One region of the Arthrobacter sp. Ld5 genome, then DNA from elsewhere that is predicted to be linked to it. Evidence: predicted binding sites of a transcription regulator. Region 1 holds the regulator's gene; the other holds the start of a gene.
The links. The regulator HspR, encoded in region 1, represses chaperone genes until heat shock. The targets are predictions, from matches to a motif close to AAGTTGAGTCNNNNNGACTCAACTT.

Region 1 (6,127 bases):
GCTACGAGCGGCAGTCCCGCACGGCCGGGCGCTCCAAGGGGCAGATCGGCGTCGTCGTCCCCGACCTCGTGAACCCGATCTTCCCGGCGTTCGCGGGCGCCATCTCGGCCCTCCTCGCCCCCAACGACTACATCCCCGCCCTGTGCACCCTGCCGGGCGGGGGCATCACCGAGGACGAGTACGTCGCCCTGCTGCTGGACCAGGGCGTGAGCGGCATCATCTTCGTCTGCGCCGCCCACTCCGACGGCCGGGCGAGCATGGAGCGCTACCGGCGCCTGCGCGGCCGGGTGCCGTTCGTCCTCGTCAACGGGGCCAGGCCCGAGATCGACGCGCCGTCCGTCTCGAACGACGACGTCACGGCCATCCGCACGGCGGTCCGGCACCTCGTGGCGCAGGGCCACCAGCGCGTCGGCTTCGCCACCGGCCCCGACCGGTTCATCCCGAGCCGCCGCAAACTGGAGGGGTTCCGCTCGGCGCTCGTCCAGTTCCTCGGCGAGGACGACGCCGCGCCGCACATCGCGACGAGCATGTTCACCATCGAGGGCGGGCAGAGCGCGGCGGACGAACTCATCGAATCGGGCCACACGGCCATCGTCTGCGCCTCGGACGTCATGGCACTCGGCGCCGTCCGCGCCGCACGGACCCGGGGCCTGCGGGTGCCGGAGGACATCTCGGTGGTCGGGTTCGACGACTCCCCCCTCATGGCCTTCACCGACCCCCCGCTGACGACGCTGCGGCAGAACGTGCCGGCGATGGCGGAGGCGGCGGTCCACGCCCTGGTCACCGAACTGGACGGGGACCGCGCCACGCGCACGGAGATCCTGTTCCAGTCCGACCTCGTGGTCCGCGGGTCCACCGGGGCGGGACCGGCGGTGCGCACCGGCCCGGAGCCGTCCGGGGGCGCGACGGATCCGGGCGGGGTTCGTCCCTAGCGGCGTGCCGGGTTCGGAGCCCGCACGGGCTCGGGACGCCAGACCATGAGGGCCTGGCTGCGGGGGCGGGGACGCTGCCCGCGGGCGAGGGTGACGACGTCCCCCGCGAGGCCCGCCGCGAAGATCCGGCTCGACTCCGCCTGGACGCGGCGGGCGGCCAGTTCGGAGGACAGTTCCGCGACGCGCGACTGCAGCGCCGCCACCTGGTTCTCGAGCTCGAGGATCCGGCGGATGCCCTCGAGCGACACGCCCTCCTGCGAGAGGCGCTGGACCTCGCGGAGGGTGCTGACGTCCTTCTGGGAGTAGCGCCGCGCCCGGCCCGGCGCCCGGCTCGGCGTGACGAGGCCGAGGCGGTCGTACTGGCGCAGTGTCTGCGGGTGCATATCGGCGAGCTCGGCGGCCACCGAGATGACATAGATGGGCAGGGTGTGGTCCATGACGGGCCTCCTTCCGTTGCCGATACTCCCTGGTCCTGCTCGAAATGCTGCTGCTACAGGCGCGCCTTCGCGGCCAGGCCTGCCCGCGGGTCGGCGTCCTTCGTCGCCGCGCGGAACGTCTCCACGGCGGCCTGGGCCTCCTTGGACAGGTTCTGCGGAACGACGACGTCCACGGTGACGAGGAGGTCTCCGGTCGCCTTCGACGTCTTCACGCCCCGGCCCTTGAGCCGGAGCGTCCTGCCCGACGGCGTGCCAGCGGGCACCCGCATGGTGACCATCTCGCCGGAGAGCGTCGGCACCTGGATCTCGGCGCCGAGCGCCGCCTCCGGGAAGCTGACGGGCACATGCACGCGGATGTTGTCGCCGTCGCGCTTGAAGAGCGGATGCTCCTTCACGCTGACGCTGACCATGAGGTCACCCGGGCCTGCCTGACCGGGCTGACCCTTGCCCTTGACGCGGACCTTCTGGCCGTCGCGGATGCCGGCGGGGATGCGGACGTCGATCTGTTCCCCGGAGGGTTCGCGCAGCCCGATCGTCGTGCCCTTGATGGCACCGGCGAAGGAGATCGAGGTGGTCGCCGTGCGGTCCGCACCCTTCTGCGGGCGGGTGGACTGGAATCCGCCGGGGAATCCGCCGCCCATGCCCCCGCCGCCGCCGAACAGGTCCGCGAACTCGGGAGGCAGGTTGCCGTTGGAGAAGCCGGTGCGCTGGCGGGTCCCCGCGCCCTGGCCGAACAGGTTGCCGAAGACGTCCTCGAAGCCGCCGCTCCCGCCGGCGCCGCCGCCCGCTCCGCCCGCGGAGAAGCGCGCGCCGCCGCCCATCGCGCGGATGGCATCGTACTGCTGGCGCTCTTCGGGATCGGACAGCACCGAGTAGGCCTCCGACACGTCCTTGAACGTGCGCTCCGACGCGGCATCCCCCTGGTTCTGGTCGGGGTGGTGCTTGCGGGCGAGCTTCCGGTACGCCTTCTTGATCTCGTCACCGGAAGCGCCCTTGGAGACACCCAGGATCTTGTAGAAATCCTTGTCGACCCAATCCTGACTAGCCAATTGGCGTCTCCTTTCCTAGTTCATACGAATTCGAGAGGTGGGTGAACGGGCGTGCGCCGGGGCAGTTTCCGAGGAAGGCGGCTTTAATATTCCAAGGGCCGCCAAGGCCCGCAGGAATTTCGTTGCCGCCGTTCGGGAACTGCCCCGGCGCCTGAGGCGCCGATTACTCCGGCACTGCCACGATCACCTGGGCGGCCCGGAGGACGCGCTCCCCCTTGCGGTAGCCCGCGCGGAGGATCTGGCTGACGCTGTCGGCCTCGACGTCCGCACTCGGCTGCTGCATGAGGGCCTCGTGGATGTTCGGGTCGAACGCGACGCCCACCTCGTCGATACGGGCGAGTTCGTACGTCTTCAGGACGTTCTCGAGCTTGCCCGCGATCGCCGCGAACGGGCCGTCCGCCAGATCGCCGTGCTGGCGTGCGGCGTCGATGTCGTCGAGGACCGGCATCAGCGAGTTGAGGACGCCGATGACCGCCTGGTCGCGGGCGACATCCCGGTCACGCTCCACCCGGCGCCGGTAGTTGACGTACTCCGCCTGCAGGCGGAGCAGGTCGTTCCGGAGTTCCGCGACGACGTCGACCGCCGGGTTGCTCTCCCCGTCGGCGCCGGCCTCGTTGAGGATGGCCTCGGCCTGGGCCAGGGCATCCCCCTCGGAGGCGTCGGTCGCGGGCGTGTCCTGCGCACCGGCCGCGGATCCCTCCGCGGCCGGCTCGCCGGCGTCCTGCTGCTGCCCACGGACGTCGCCCGACTCAGGGTCGATCTTCCGGCTGTCGGATGAGTTCATCGGCTCTGACTGGTGCTCTTCTTCATTTCCGTGGTGCGGCATGATTACTTCTTCTCGTCGGTGTCTTCGTCAACCACTTCGGCGTCGACGATGTCCTCGTCGGAGCCTGCGGCGGCTGGCTGGTCGTCGGCGGGCGCGGCGCCCGCCTGGCCGGCGTCCTGCTGGGCGGAGGCGTAGATCGCTTCGCCGAGCTTGGACTGCGAGGCCTGCAGCTTCTCGTAGGCCGTCTTGACCTCGTCGTCGTTGTCCTGCGTCTCGAGGGCCTTCTTGAGGGCGTCGACGTCGGCCTGGACCTCGGTCTTGACCTCCTCCGGCAGCTTGTCCGCGTTGTCGGCGATCAGCTTGTCCACCGAGTAGGCGAGCTGCTCGGCGCCGTTGCGGACGTCGGCGGCCTCGCGGCGCTTCTTGTCCTCGGCCGCGTGCTCCTCGGCCTCGCGCACCATGCGGTCGATGTCCTCCTTGGAGAGGGAGGAACCGCCGGTGATGGTCATCGACTGCTCGGTGCCGGTGCCCTTGTCCTTGGCGGACACGTGCACGATGCCGTTGGCATCGATGTCGAAGGTGACCTCGACCTGCGGGACGCCGCGCGGAGCCGGGGCGATGCCGGTGAGCTCGAACGTGCCCAGCGGCTTGTTGTCGCGGGTGAACTCGCGCTCGCCCTGGAACACCTGAATGGCCACGGACGGCTGGTTGTCGTCCGCCGTGGTGAAGGTCTCGCTGCGCTTGGTCGGGATGGCCGTGTTGCGCTCGATGAGCTTGGTCATCATGCCGCCCTTGGTCTCGATGCCCAGGGACAGCGGGGTGACGTCGATGAGGAGGACGTCCTTGCGCTCGCCCTTCAGCACACCGGCCTGCAGGGCGGCGCCGACGGCCACGACCTCGTCCGGGTTGACGCCCTTGTTGGGCTCCTTGCCGCCGGCGAGCTCCTTGACGAGCTCGCTGACCGCGGGCATGCGGGTGGAACCGCCGACGAGGACGATGTGGTCGATGTCGGCCACCTTGATGCCGGCTTCGGTGATGACGTCGTGGAACGGCTTCTTCGTGCGGTCCAGGAGGTCCTTGGTGAGGTCCTGGAACTTGGCGCGGGAGAGGTGCTCGTCGAGGTGGACGGGGCCGTCCGGCGTCACCGAGAGGTACTGCAGGGAGATGTTCGTGGAGGTCGCCGAGGACAGCTCCTTCTTGGCCTGCTCGGCGGCTTCCTTGAGACGCTGCAGCGCGATCTTGTCCTTGGACAGGTCGGCGCCCTTGGCCTTGGCCTGCGAGAGCAGGTAGTCCACGACGCGCTGGTCCCAGTCGTCGCCACCGAGGCGGTTGTCACCGGCGGTGGAGCGGACCTGGATGGTGGAGAAGGCGTCCTCGTCCTTGCCGACCTCCAGCAGGGAGACGTCGAACGTCCCGCCACCGAGGTCGAACACGAGGATCAGCTCGTCCTCCTTGCCCTTGTCGAGGCCGTAGGCGAGAGCCGCGGCGGTCGGCTCGTTGACGATGCGCAGCACCTTCAGGCCCGCGACCTCGCCGGCCTCCTTGGTGGCCTGGCGCTCGGCGTCGTTGAAGTACGCCGGCACGGTGATCACGGCGTCGGTGACCTTCTCGCCGAGGTAGCTCTCGGCGTCGGTCTTGAGCTTCTGGAGGATACGTGCCGAGATCTCCTGCGGCGTGTACTTCTTGTCGTCGATCGCGACATCCCAGTCGGTGCCCATGTGGCGCTTGACCGACGCGATGGTGCGGTCGATGTTGTTGACGGCCTGGCGCTTGGCGATCTCGCCGACCAGGACTTCGCCGGACTTGGAGAATGCGACGATCGACGGCGTGGTGCGGGCGCCTTCGGCGTTCGCGATGACGGTGGGCTCGCCACCTTCGAGAACCGAGACGACCGAGTTGGTGGTTCCGAGGTCAATACCTACTGCACGTGACATGCAAATTCCTTTCGACTGCCCGGGATTTGCGAGGCGCTCATCCGCCGGGCGCGTAGATTGAGCGTTCTGCACTCAACTATACGGGCGTGCCTCCGGAGAACAAAATGGAGTTGAGTCGAGCCGACTCAACTAGGGTTCGAGCGACGACCGTCGCGTGCCGACAGCCCCGCGCGCCGCGCCTTCAGGAAGCCCTCGATCACGTCCCAGGCCACGATGGCGAGGATCGCCGCGAGGATGCCCGCACCGAGCAGCGCCCCTGCCGCCTCCGGCGCTCCCGGGTCCCATCCGACGGCGGCCGGGAATGCGGGGTTGAGTAGCCGGTCCCCGGCCCACAGGAACACGGCCGGGACGACGAAGGCGAGGTTCAACCCGAGGTTCACCGCGGCGAGCGACCAGGACCACCCGCGCCGGTACAGCACGACGGCGAACACGGCCTCGGCGGCGAGCAGGCCGAGGAACCACGGGATCCAGAAGGACCACAGCCCCGGATCGAGGAACGGGACAGCGCCGCCCGCGGAGTCCCGGACCGCCGGGAGGAGCTGCTGCCAGATGATCACGCCCGCGACGAGGGCGAGGACGACGAGGGACGCGATCAGGTCCGGCAGGCGGCTGCGGCGCGAGTGGTCCGGCAGGTCCGGCAGGGCCTCGGGCGTCCACGCCGCACCGGGCCCGGGGGCGCCGCTGCGCTCGATGATCACGAACACGAGCGTGATCCAGAAGGCGAGGTGGACGGTGACCCCGAGCGCCGTCGAGACGGCGCTCCCGATGGCGTCCCCGGGATCGTTCGTCACCAGCAGCTGCGCCACCAGGACCGCCGCGGCGGAGATCGGCACGACGAGCAGCGTGACGGTCCTGAGCAGCCGCCACCAGTCGAGGTAGTACCGCGGCCCGATCAGGGTCAGTGGTCGGTCGACGTAGGCTGCGGCGAGCCGCTCCGGATCGCCCAGATCGGTGAGCGCCCGGGATTCCGCCGCCGGCATGTCCTCACCGGCGGCGACGCGCGCGCGGA
Region 2 (6,127 bases), on a different contig from region 1:
AGGTGGAGGTCACGGAAGTTCTTGCCGACCACGTTCCAGTGGGCCTGCTTGCCCTGCAGGTGCAGCTCGATGAGATCGACGAGGACGGCCTGCATGTTGTCTGTGAGGGTAGGTGATGCCTTCATGGATCCTCCAGTGCTAGAGAGATTTTCTCCCACCGGCCGGGGCGCCGGGAGCGCTTCTTCCTGCCGGAGGGACTTCTTTCACCCTAGTCCTGCCCGTTGGTCAATTCCAGCCGATCTGCCTACGCTAAGGGAACTTACGGTTTCGTCGTCCCTGTGCCTCTGACGGTACGCGGACGGCGCCGGAGTCCGACCAAGGAGGAACCGTTTTGGCTTCAGTGCAGGAATCCATCGACGTATCAGTACCGGTCAGCACCGCCTACAACCAGTGGACCCAGTTCGAGAGCTTCCCCCAGTTCATGGGCGGCGTGGACTCGATCACGCAGACCACGGACACCTCCACCCACTGGGTGACGAGCATCGGCGGCGTGCATCGCGAGTTCGATGCCGAGATCACCGAGCAGCACCCCGACGAGCGGGTGGCCTGGAAGAGCACCGACGGCGAATCCCACGCCGGCGTGGTCACCTTCCATCGCCTGGACGAGAACACCACCCGGCTGATGGTCCAGATCGACTGGCACCCGGAGACGTTCATCGAGAAGGTCGGGGCCGTCGTCAACGCCGACGCCTCACAGGTGAAGGGCGACCTCAAGAGGTTCAAGGCGTTCATCGAGAACAGCGGCGGCGAGACGGGTGCCTGGCGCGGCGACGTCGCAGCGCCCTCCTCGGGTGCCACCACCGAGGCGGAGCCGGCCAACAGCGCCCTGCCGGACACCTCGGCGGATGATCCCGAGTCCGGCGGTCCGCGCGTCGGCTGACGTGCCGGGCTGGAAGAGGCGGATCCCTTCGGGGGTCCGCCTCTTCCAGTGTGATGGGCCCGACCGTGGTCGGTCGTGTCAGGCGGTGGTTTCCGGGGCGGGTCGTTTGGTGGGGGCGCTCCAGTGGATACGGGTGCCGTGGCCGGGGGTGCTGTCGATCGTGCAGGTTCCGCCGACGGCGTTGGCCCGGTGGTGCAGGTTGGCGAGCCCGCTGGTGCGGTCCGGGTTGGCGAAACCGCGCCCGTCGTCGGCGATCAGTGCCTCCACCGTCCCGTCCTGCGCGCTGACGCTGATGCTCAGATGAGTGGCGCCGGAGTGCCGGGCCGTGTTGCTGATCCCTTCGGCGAGAACGGCCAGCAGATGATCGCTCACGTCGGCGGGGACGGCCCGGTTCACGGGCCCGATGAACTGCAGGTCCGGGATGATGCTCGTGCCTGCGGTTCCTTCGCGGACCGTGTGGGCGATGAGATCGGTGAGGAACGCGCCGTCGACCCGGTCGGACTGCAGCGAGTAGATGGTGTCGCGCAGCTCCCGGATGGTCTCGTCCAGTTCCATGGTCATGGTCGTGATGCGTTGCTGGGCGTCCGGGACGCCCGTGTAGCGGCGGAGCGCCTGCAGGCTCAGCCCGGTGGCGAAGAGGCGCTGGATGACGCGGTCGTGCAGGTCCCGGGCGATCCGGTCACGATCGGCGGAGAGGGCGTGTTCTTCCTGGCGTCGGTTGGCGCGGGAGAGGTCCAGGGCCAGGCCGGTCTGTGTGCCGAACACGGTTGCTGATTCGAGGTCGGCTGCGGAGAACGGGGTGGCGCCCTCCTGCCGGGCGATGATCAGGATCCCGTTCGATGTTGCCTGGTAACCGAGCGCGACGATCATGACGGGCCCGAGCCCCGCAGCGGTGTCCGCGTCGAAGACGTCCCTCGGATCCCGTGCCCGGAACCCCTGCCCCGTCTGCAGGACGGTCGTCATGGCCGGGCCCGGCATCCTCTGCCCCGTCGGGATGGCCGGCGCTCCGACCGATGTCGTGCATACCAGCGCCCCGTCCGGGCCGGGGGTGGCCACCACGACGAGGGCCGCCCCTGACACGTTCCGGGCCTGGCCGGCGATGAGTTCCAGGCCGCCCGCGTGCTGGGGGAAGGGCGGGGTCGTGAGGTGTTCGTTGACGCTCATGCCCGCCTCCAGCCACTGCTGACGCCGGGTCTTGTCCTCGAACAGGCGCGCGTTCTGGATGGCCAGGCCCGCCGCCGCGGCGAGGGCGGCGGCCAGGTCCTCGTCCTCGTCCGTGAAGTCCCACCCGCCGCGCTTCTTCGCCAGGAACAGGTTTCCGAAGACTCTGTCCCGCACCTGGAGGGGCACGTCCAGGAACGAGGACAGTGTGGCCTGGTCCTCGGACAGCGCCGCGCTGCCCACAGGGAACCCCGGTGAGGCGGGATGCTGGTCGAGATCGAGGTCGAGGTCGAGGTCGAGGTCGAGGTCGAGGGGCTCGGGCGGGGTCGGATCCTGGCTCGGGCGCCCTGCCGCGTCCTGGCCGCCAGGGGATTCTCCGGTGCCCCGGGCCACCTCCTCGTCCAGCCGGACGGTGACGAAATGGTTGAGTTGCCCGTCCTCGCCCATGATCCCCAGGGCGCCGTACCGGGCATCGACGAGGTCGCAGGCGGAGCGCACCACCCGGTCCAGGACCGCTTCGAGGCTGAGGTCTTCCGTGAGGAGGACCACCGCCTCCAGCAGGCCCTCGAGGTGTTCCTGGACGACCAGCAGGTCCTCGGCCCGGTCCATGAAGTCCCGGAACAGCTCCCGCGTCCGACGACGCAACGGCTCACGCCACACTCCGGGCCCCCTCCCATGAAGCGACCCGCCGACCGGTGACCCGAAAGGACACACGACGGTCGGCCGCATGATCGCGGCCCAAAAATACCAAACCTGCTCATCAATAGCGAGGGTTCCCGGGTGCAGGGCACCAGCCCGATTGCTGGGGTGTCATCGTGTCAGCGCACCCTGGATCACCCAGCGCCGCCGACAGCGTCAGCGGGTGTGTCGGGTCAGGCGGGACGGAGGCGGTAGCCGTCCGCCCGGTGGACGAGCCGGCGCCCGCCGCCGTCGTCCAGCAGGATCCACAGGACGTCGTCGGTCCTCATGTCCAGGACGCCGCGGAGCTGGGGTCCCGTGGCGTGGTGGAGGGTGATGTGCTGGCCGCGCCGGAAGCCCGACCAGTCCTGGACCTCGGCATCGGTGGTGGGGGACGGGGTGTTCATGGTGGGCCTTTCGGGAGGGTCCGGGGATCCCACGCTAGCCGCGCGTCCTGAACGGCACGTGAATGCGCGCTGAAGAATCGGGCCACTCCCGCCCCCGTCACAGGGTCCGCCAGCCCCCGCTCGTCAGGTGCGACCCCGCCTGCGGGCCCATGAGGAGCATGCCGCCGTCGACCACGAAGGATGCCCCGTTGACGTAGCTGGAGGCACCGGAGGCCAGGAAGGCCACGACGTCGGCGATCTCCTCGGGCGCGCCGGGGCGGCCGAGCGGGATACCGGGACGGTCCATGGAGTGCGGGTCCTGCTCCTCGGAGTCGTTCATGGGCGTGTTGATCTCGCCGGGCAGCACGGCGTTGGCGGTGATGCCCCGATCCGCCAGTTCGAGGGCGATGGTCCGGATGAGGCCGCCGAGGCCGTGCTTGGAGGCGTCGTATGCGGCGGAGCCCACGCGGGGCTGCTCCTGGTGCACGCTGGTGACGGCGATGATGCGCCCGCCCCGTCCGCCGTCGATCATGTGCCGTGCCGCGCGCTGCAGGCAGACGAAGGCGCCGTCGAGGTTGGCGCCCAAGGTGCCGCGCCACGTGTCCCAGTCCGTCTCCATGAACATGGTGCCGCCGTTGACGCCGGCATTGTTGACGAAGACGTCGAGGCCGCCGAGCTCCTGCGCGAGCCGGTCGACGACGTCGCCGCACGCCGGCGCGTCCGTGGTGTCCAGTTGCGCGACGGCGGCCCGCACGCCCTTCTCCCGCACGAACCGCGCGGTCTCCTCGGCTCCCTCCTCGTCGGAGTGCCACGTGATGCCGACGTCGCAGCCCGCCGCGGCGAGGGCGATGGCGGTCGCGCGGCCGATGCCGGAGTCGGAGCCGGTGACGATTGCCTTGCTCGGTGTGAAGTCCATGTGCCCATCTTTCGCACCCGGGCGCCGGGCGCGCAAGCCGGCCGCCGATCGGGCGCGGAGTACCCCCGGACGGGCGTCCGGGGGTACTCCGGGTGGTCGGGGCTACGCGTCGACGGCGCCCTGGGGTGCGGTCCCGGAGGTCGACGAGCGGACCGCCTCGGCCGATTCCCCGCTGATCACCTCGATCTTGCGGGGCTTCGCGCGCTCGATGACGGGGATGGTCACGCTGAGGACACCGTTCTCGTAACGGGCGGAGATGCCCTCCGTGTCCACGCCCTGGCCGAGGTTGAGCTGGCGCAGGAACGAACCGCTCTCGCGCTCGCGGGTCAGCCACTTGACGCCCTCGGCGCTGCGCAGGGTGCGCTCGGCGCGGATGGTGAGGAGCTGGCCGTCGACGTCGATGTCGACGGATCCCGGGTCGATCCCCGGGAGGTCCGCGGAGAGGACGTAGTGGTCCCTCTCGCGGTAGAGGTCCATCGGCATGAGGCGCAGCCCGGAGCGGCCCTCCATCAGGGCGCCGGTCACACGGTCCAGCTCGCGGAAAGGATCGAATTTCATGGCCACGGGAAACAACTCCTTCGCTGATGCCACCGGCAGGTGGTTGGTGTGTCGAGAGTTGAGCGTCCTCCGCTCAACTACGAAAAATGTTAGCACTCGGTCGCGGTGAGTGCTAAGGGGTGGGCGTTCGCCCAGAACGAAATCCCGGACGCGGAAAAGGCCCGTCCCGACGGAGCGGTACGAGCCTTTTCGTGGTGCTGTCTCCAGCTGATCCTCAGTGCCTGCGCGGGGCCTCGATCCCCGGGCCTTCCGCGTGTGAAGCGGATGCTCTACCAGACTGAGCTACACAGGCAATTGGTTCTCCCATAGCTTAGGCCATCCGCGCCCCCCGCCAAATTCCCCCGCTCACGCGGCCCGCAGAGCCACCGCGCCCCGGCTTCCGCCCGGCATCGCGCTGGTCTTCGCGGGACCACCTCAGTAGCCTGAAGGAAAGCCTGCTGAGCATTATCGACGCGGGCCGGGCACCACTCAGAAGGGACAGCACCATGGACAACCAGGACATCCTGCAGCGCATCCAGACACTCGTCCAGGAGGAGCACGACCTCCGTGAACAGTCCCAGGACGCCGGAGCGGGGCAGCAGGACCACGCGACCCGCCTCAGGAAGGTCGAGGAGGACCTCGACCAGTGCTGGGACCTGCTGCGCCGGCGCCGCGCGAAGGCCGACGCCGGAGAAGACCCGACCGACGCCGAGGCCCAGCCCGTCAGCCAGGTGGAGGGGTACCGCCAGTAATGGCCCTGCCCCTCGTCCTGTTCGACGTCAACGAGACCCTGTCCGATCTGGGACGCATGCCCCAGCACTTCGAGGAGGTGGGCGCTCCGCCGCAACTGGCCGCCCTCTGGTTCGCCTCCGTGCTCCGTGACGGCTTCGCCCTCACGGCCACCGGCCGGAACGCGTCCTTCGGGGAGATCGCCGAGGACGCCCTGCGTACGGTCCTCGCGGGGCAGCGGCTCAACCGGGACCCCGGGGACGCCGTCGACCACCTGATGGCGAGCCTGAAGGAGCTGCCGGTCCACCCGGACGTCGTCGACGGGCTCCGCGACCTGGCCGGCCGGGGGTTCGAACTGGCGGCCTTGACCAACGGTGCCGCCGCGACCGCGGCATCCCTCCTGGAACGGGCGGGCGTGCGCGGCGACGTCGGTCGCGTCCTGTCCGTCGAGGACGCGCCGCGATGGAAGCCCGCACCGGAGTCCTACGCCTACGCCCTCCGGGAGCTCCAGCGCGAGGCGGACGACGTCGTGCTCGTCGCGGTCCACCCGTGGGACATCCACGGCGCGGCCCGTGCCGGTCTCCGCACCGTCTGGCTCAACCGCGCCGGAGCGCCGTACCCGGCCGTCATGACGCGCCCGGACCACGAGGTGTCGACGATCACCGAGTTGCCCGGCCTCCTCGCCGACTGACGCAGACCCCTCCCGCTCCGGGCTGCCGCGACAGCAGCGCCTGCCCTGCCTCGTCGCACATCAAGAAAGCGTAAAGAGGCCGTTTCGGCAGCCGATCGTCGGGTTGACTGGACGACTGGCGCGGACCGTCCGCGCCAGTCCGTTCCCGA

Region 2: a site for HspR is predicted at 4,635-4,659, ahead of ACSGDB_RS14125 (Hsp20/alpha crystallin family protein). Genes of this name have one in related genera too.

Annotation. Positions count from the first base shown of each region.
Region 1 covers NZ_JBPKBO010000022.1:207,609-213,735, reverse strand. Annotated here, with positions in the region: gene ACSGDB_RS11830 (LacI family DNA-binding transcriptional regulator) at 1-932, shown strand, start outside; gene ACSGDB_RS11825 (heat shock protein transcriptional repressor HspR) at 929-1,369, opposite strand; gene ACSGDB_RS11820 (DnaJ C-terminal domain-containing protein) at 1,423-2,418, opposite strand; gene ACSGDB_RS11815 (nucleotide exchange factor GrpE) at 2,582-3,244, opposite strand; gene dnaK (molecular chaperone DnaK) at 3,247-5,118, opposite strand; gene ACSGDB_RS11805 (permease prefix domain 1-containing protein) at 5,244-6,127, opposite strand, start outside.
Region 2 covers NZ_JBPKBO010000024.1:239,654-245,780, forward strand. Annotated here, with positions in the region: gene ACSGDB_RS14100 (Dps family protein) at 1-125, opposite strand, end outside; gene ACSGDB_RS14105 (SRPBCC family protein) at 341-880, shown strand; gene ACSGDB_RS14110 (GAF domain-containing protein) at 959-2,701, opposite strand; gene ACSGDB_RS14115 (hypothetical protein) at 2,914-3,126, opposite strand; gene ACSGDB_RS14120 (SDR family oxidoreductase) at 3,224-4,021, opposite strand; gene ACSGDB_RS14125 (Hsp20/alpha crystallin family protein) at 4,124-4,585, opposite strand; tRNA gene ACSGDB_RS14130 (tRNA-Val) at 4,798-4,871, opposite strand; gene ACSGDB_RS14135 (DUF2630 family protein) at 5,065-5,310, shown strand; gene ACSGDB_RS14140 (haloacid dehalogenase type II) at 5,310-5,978, shown strand.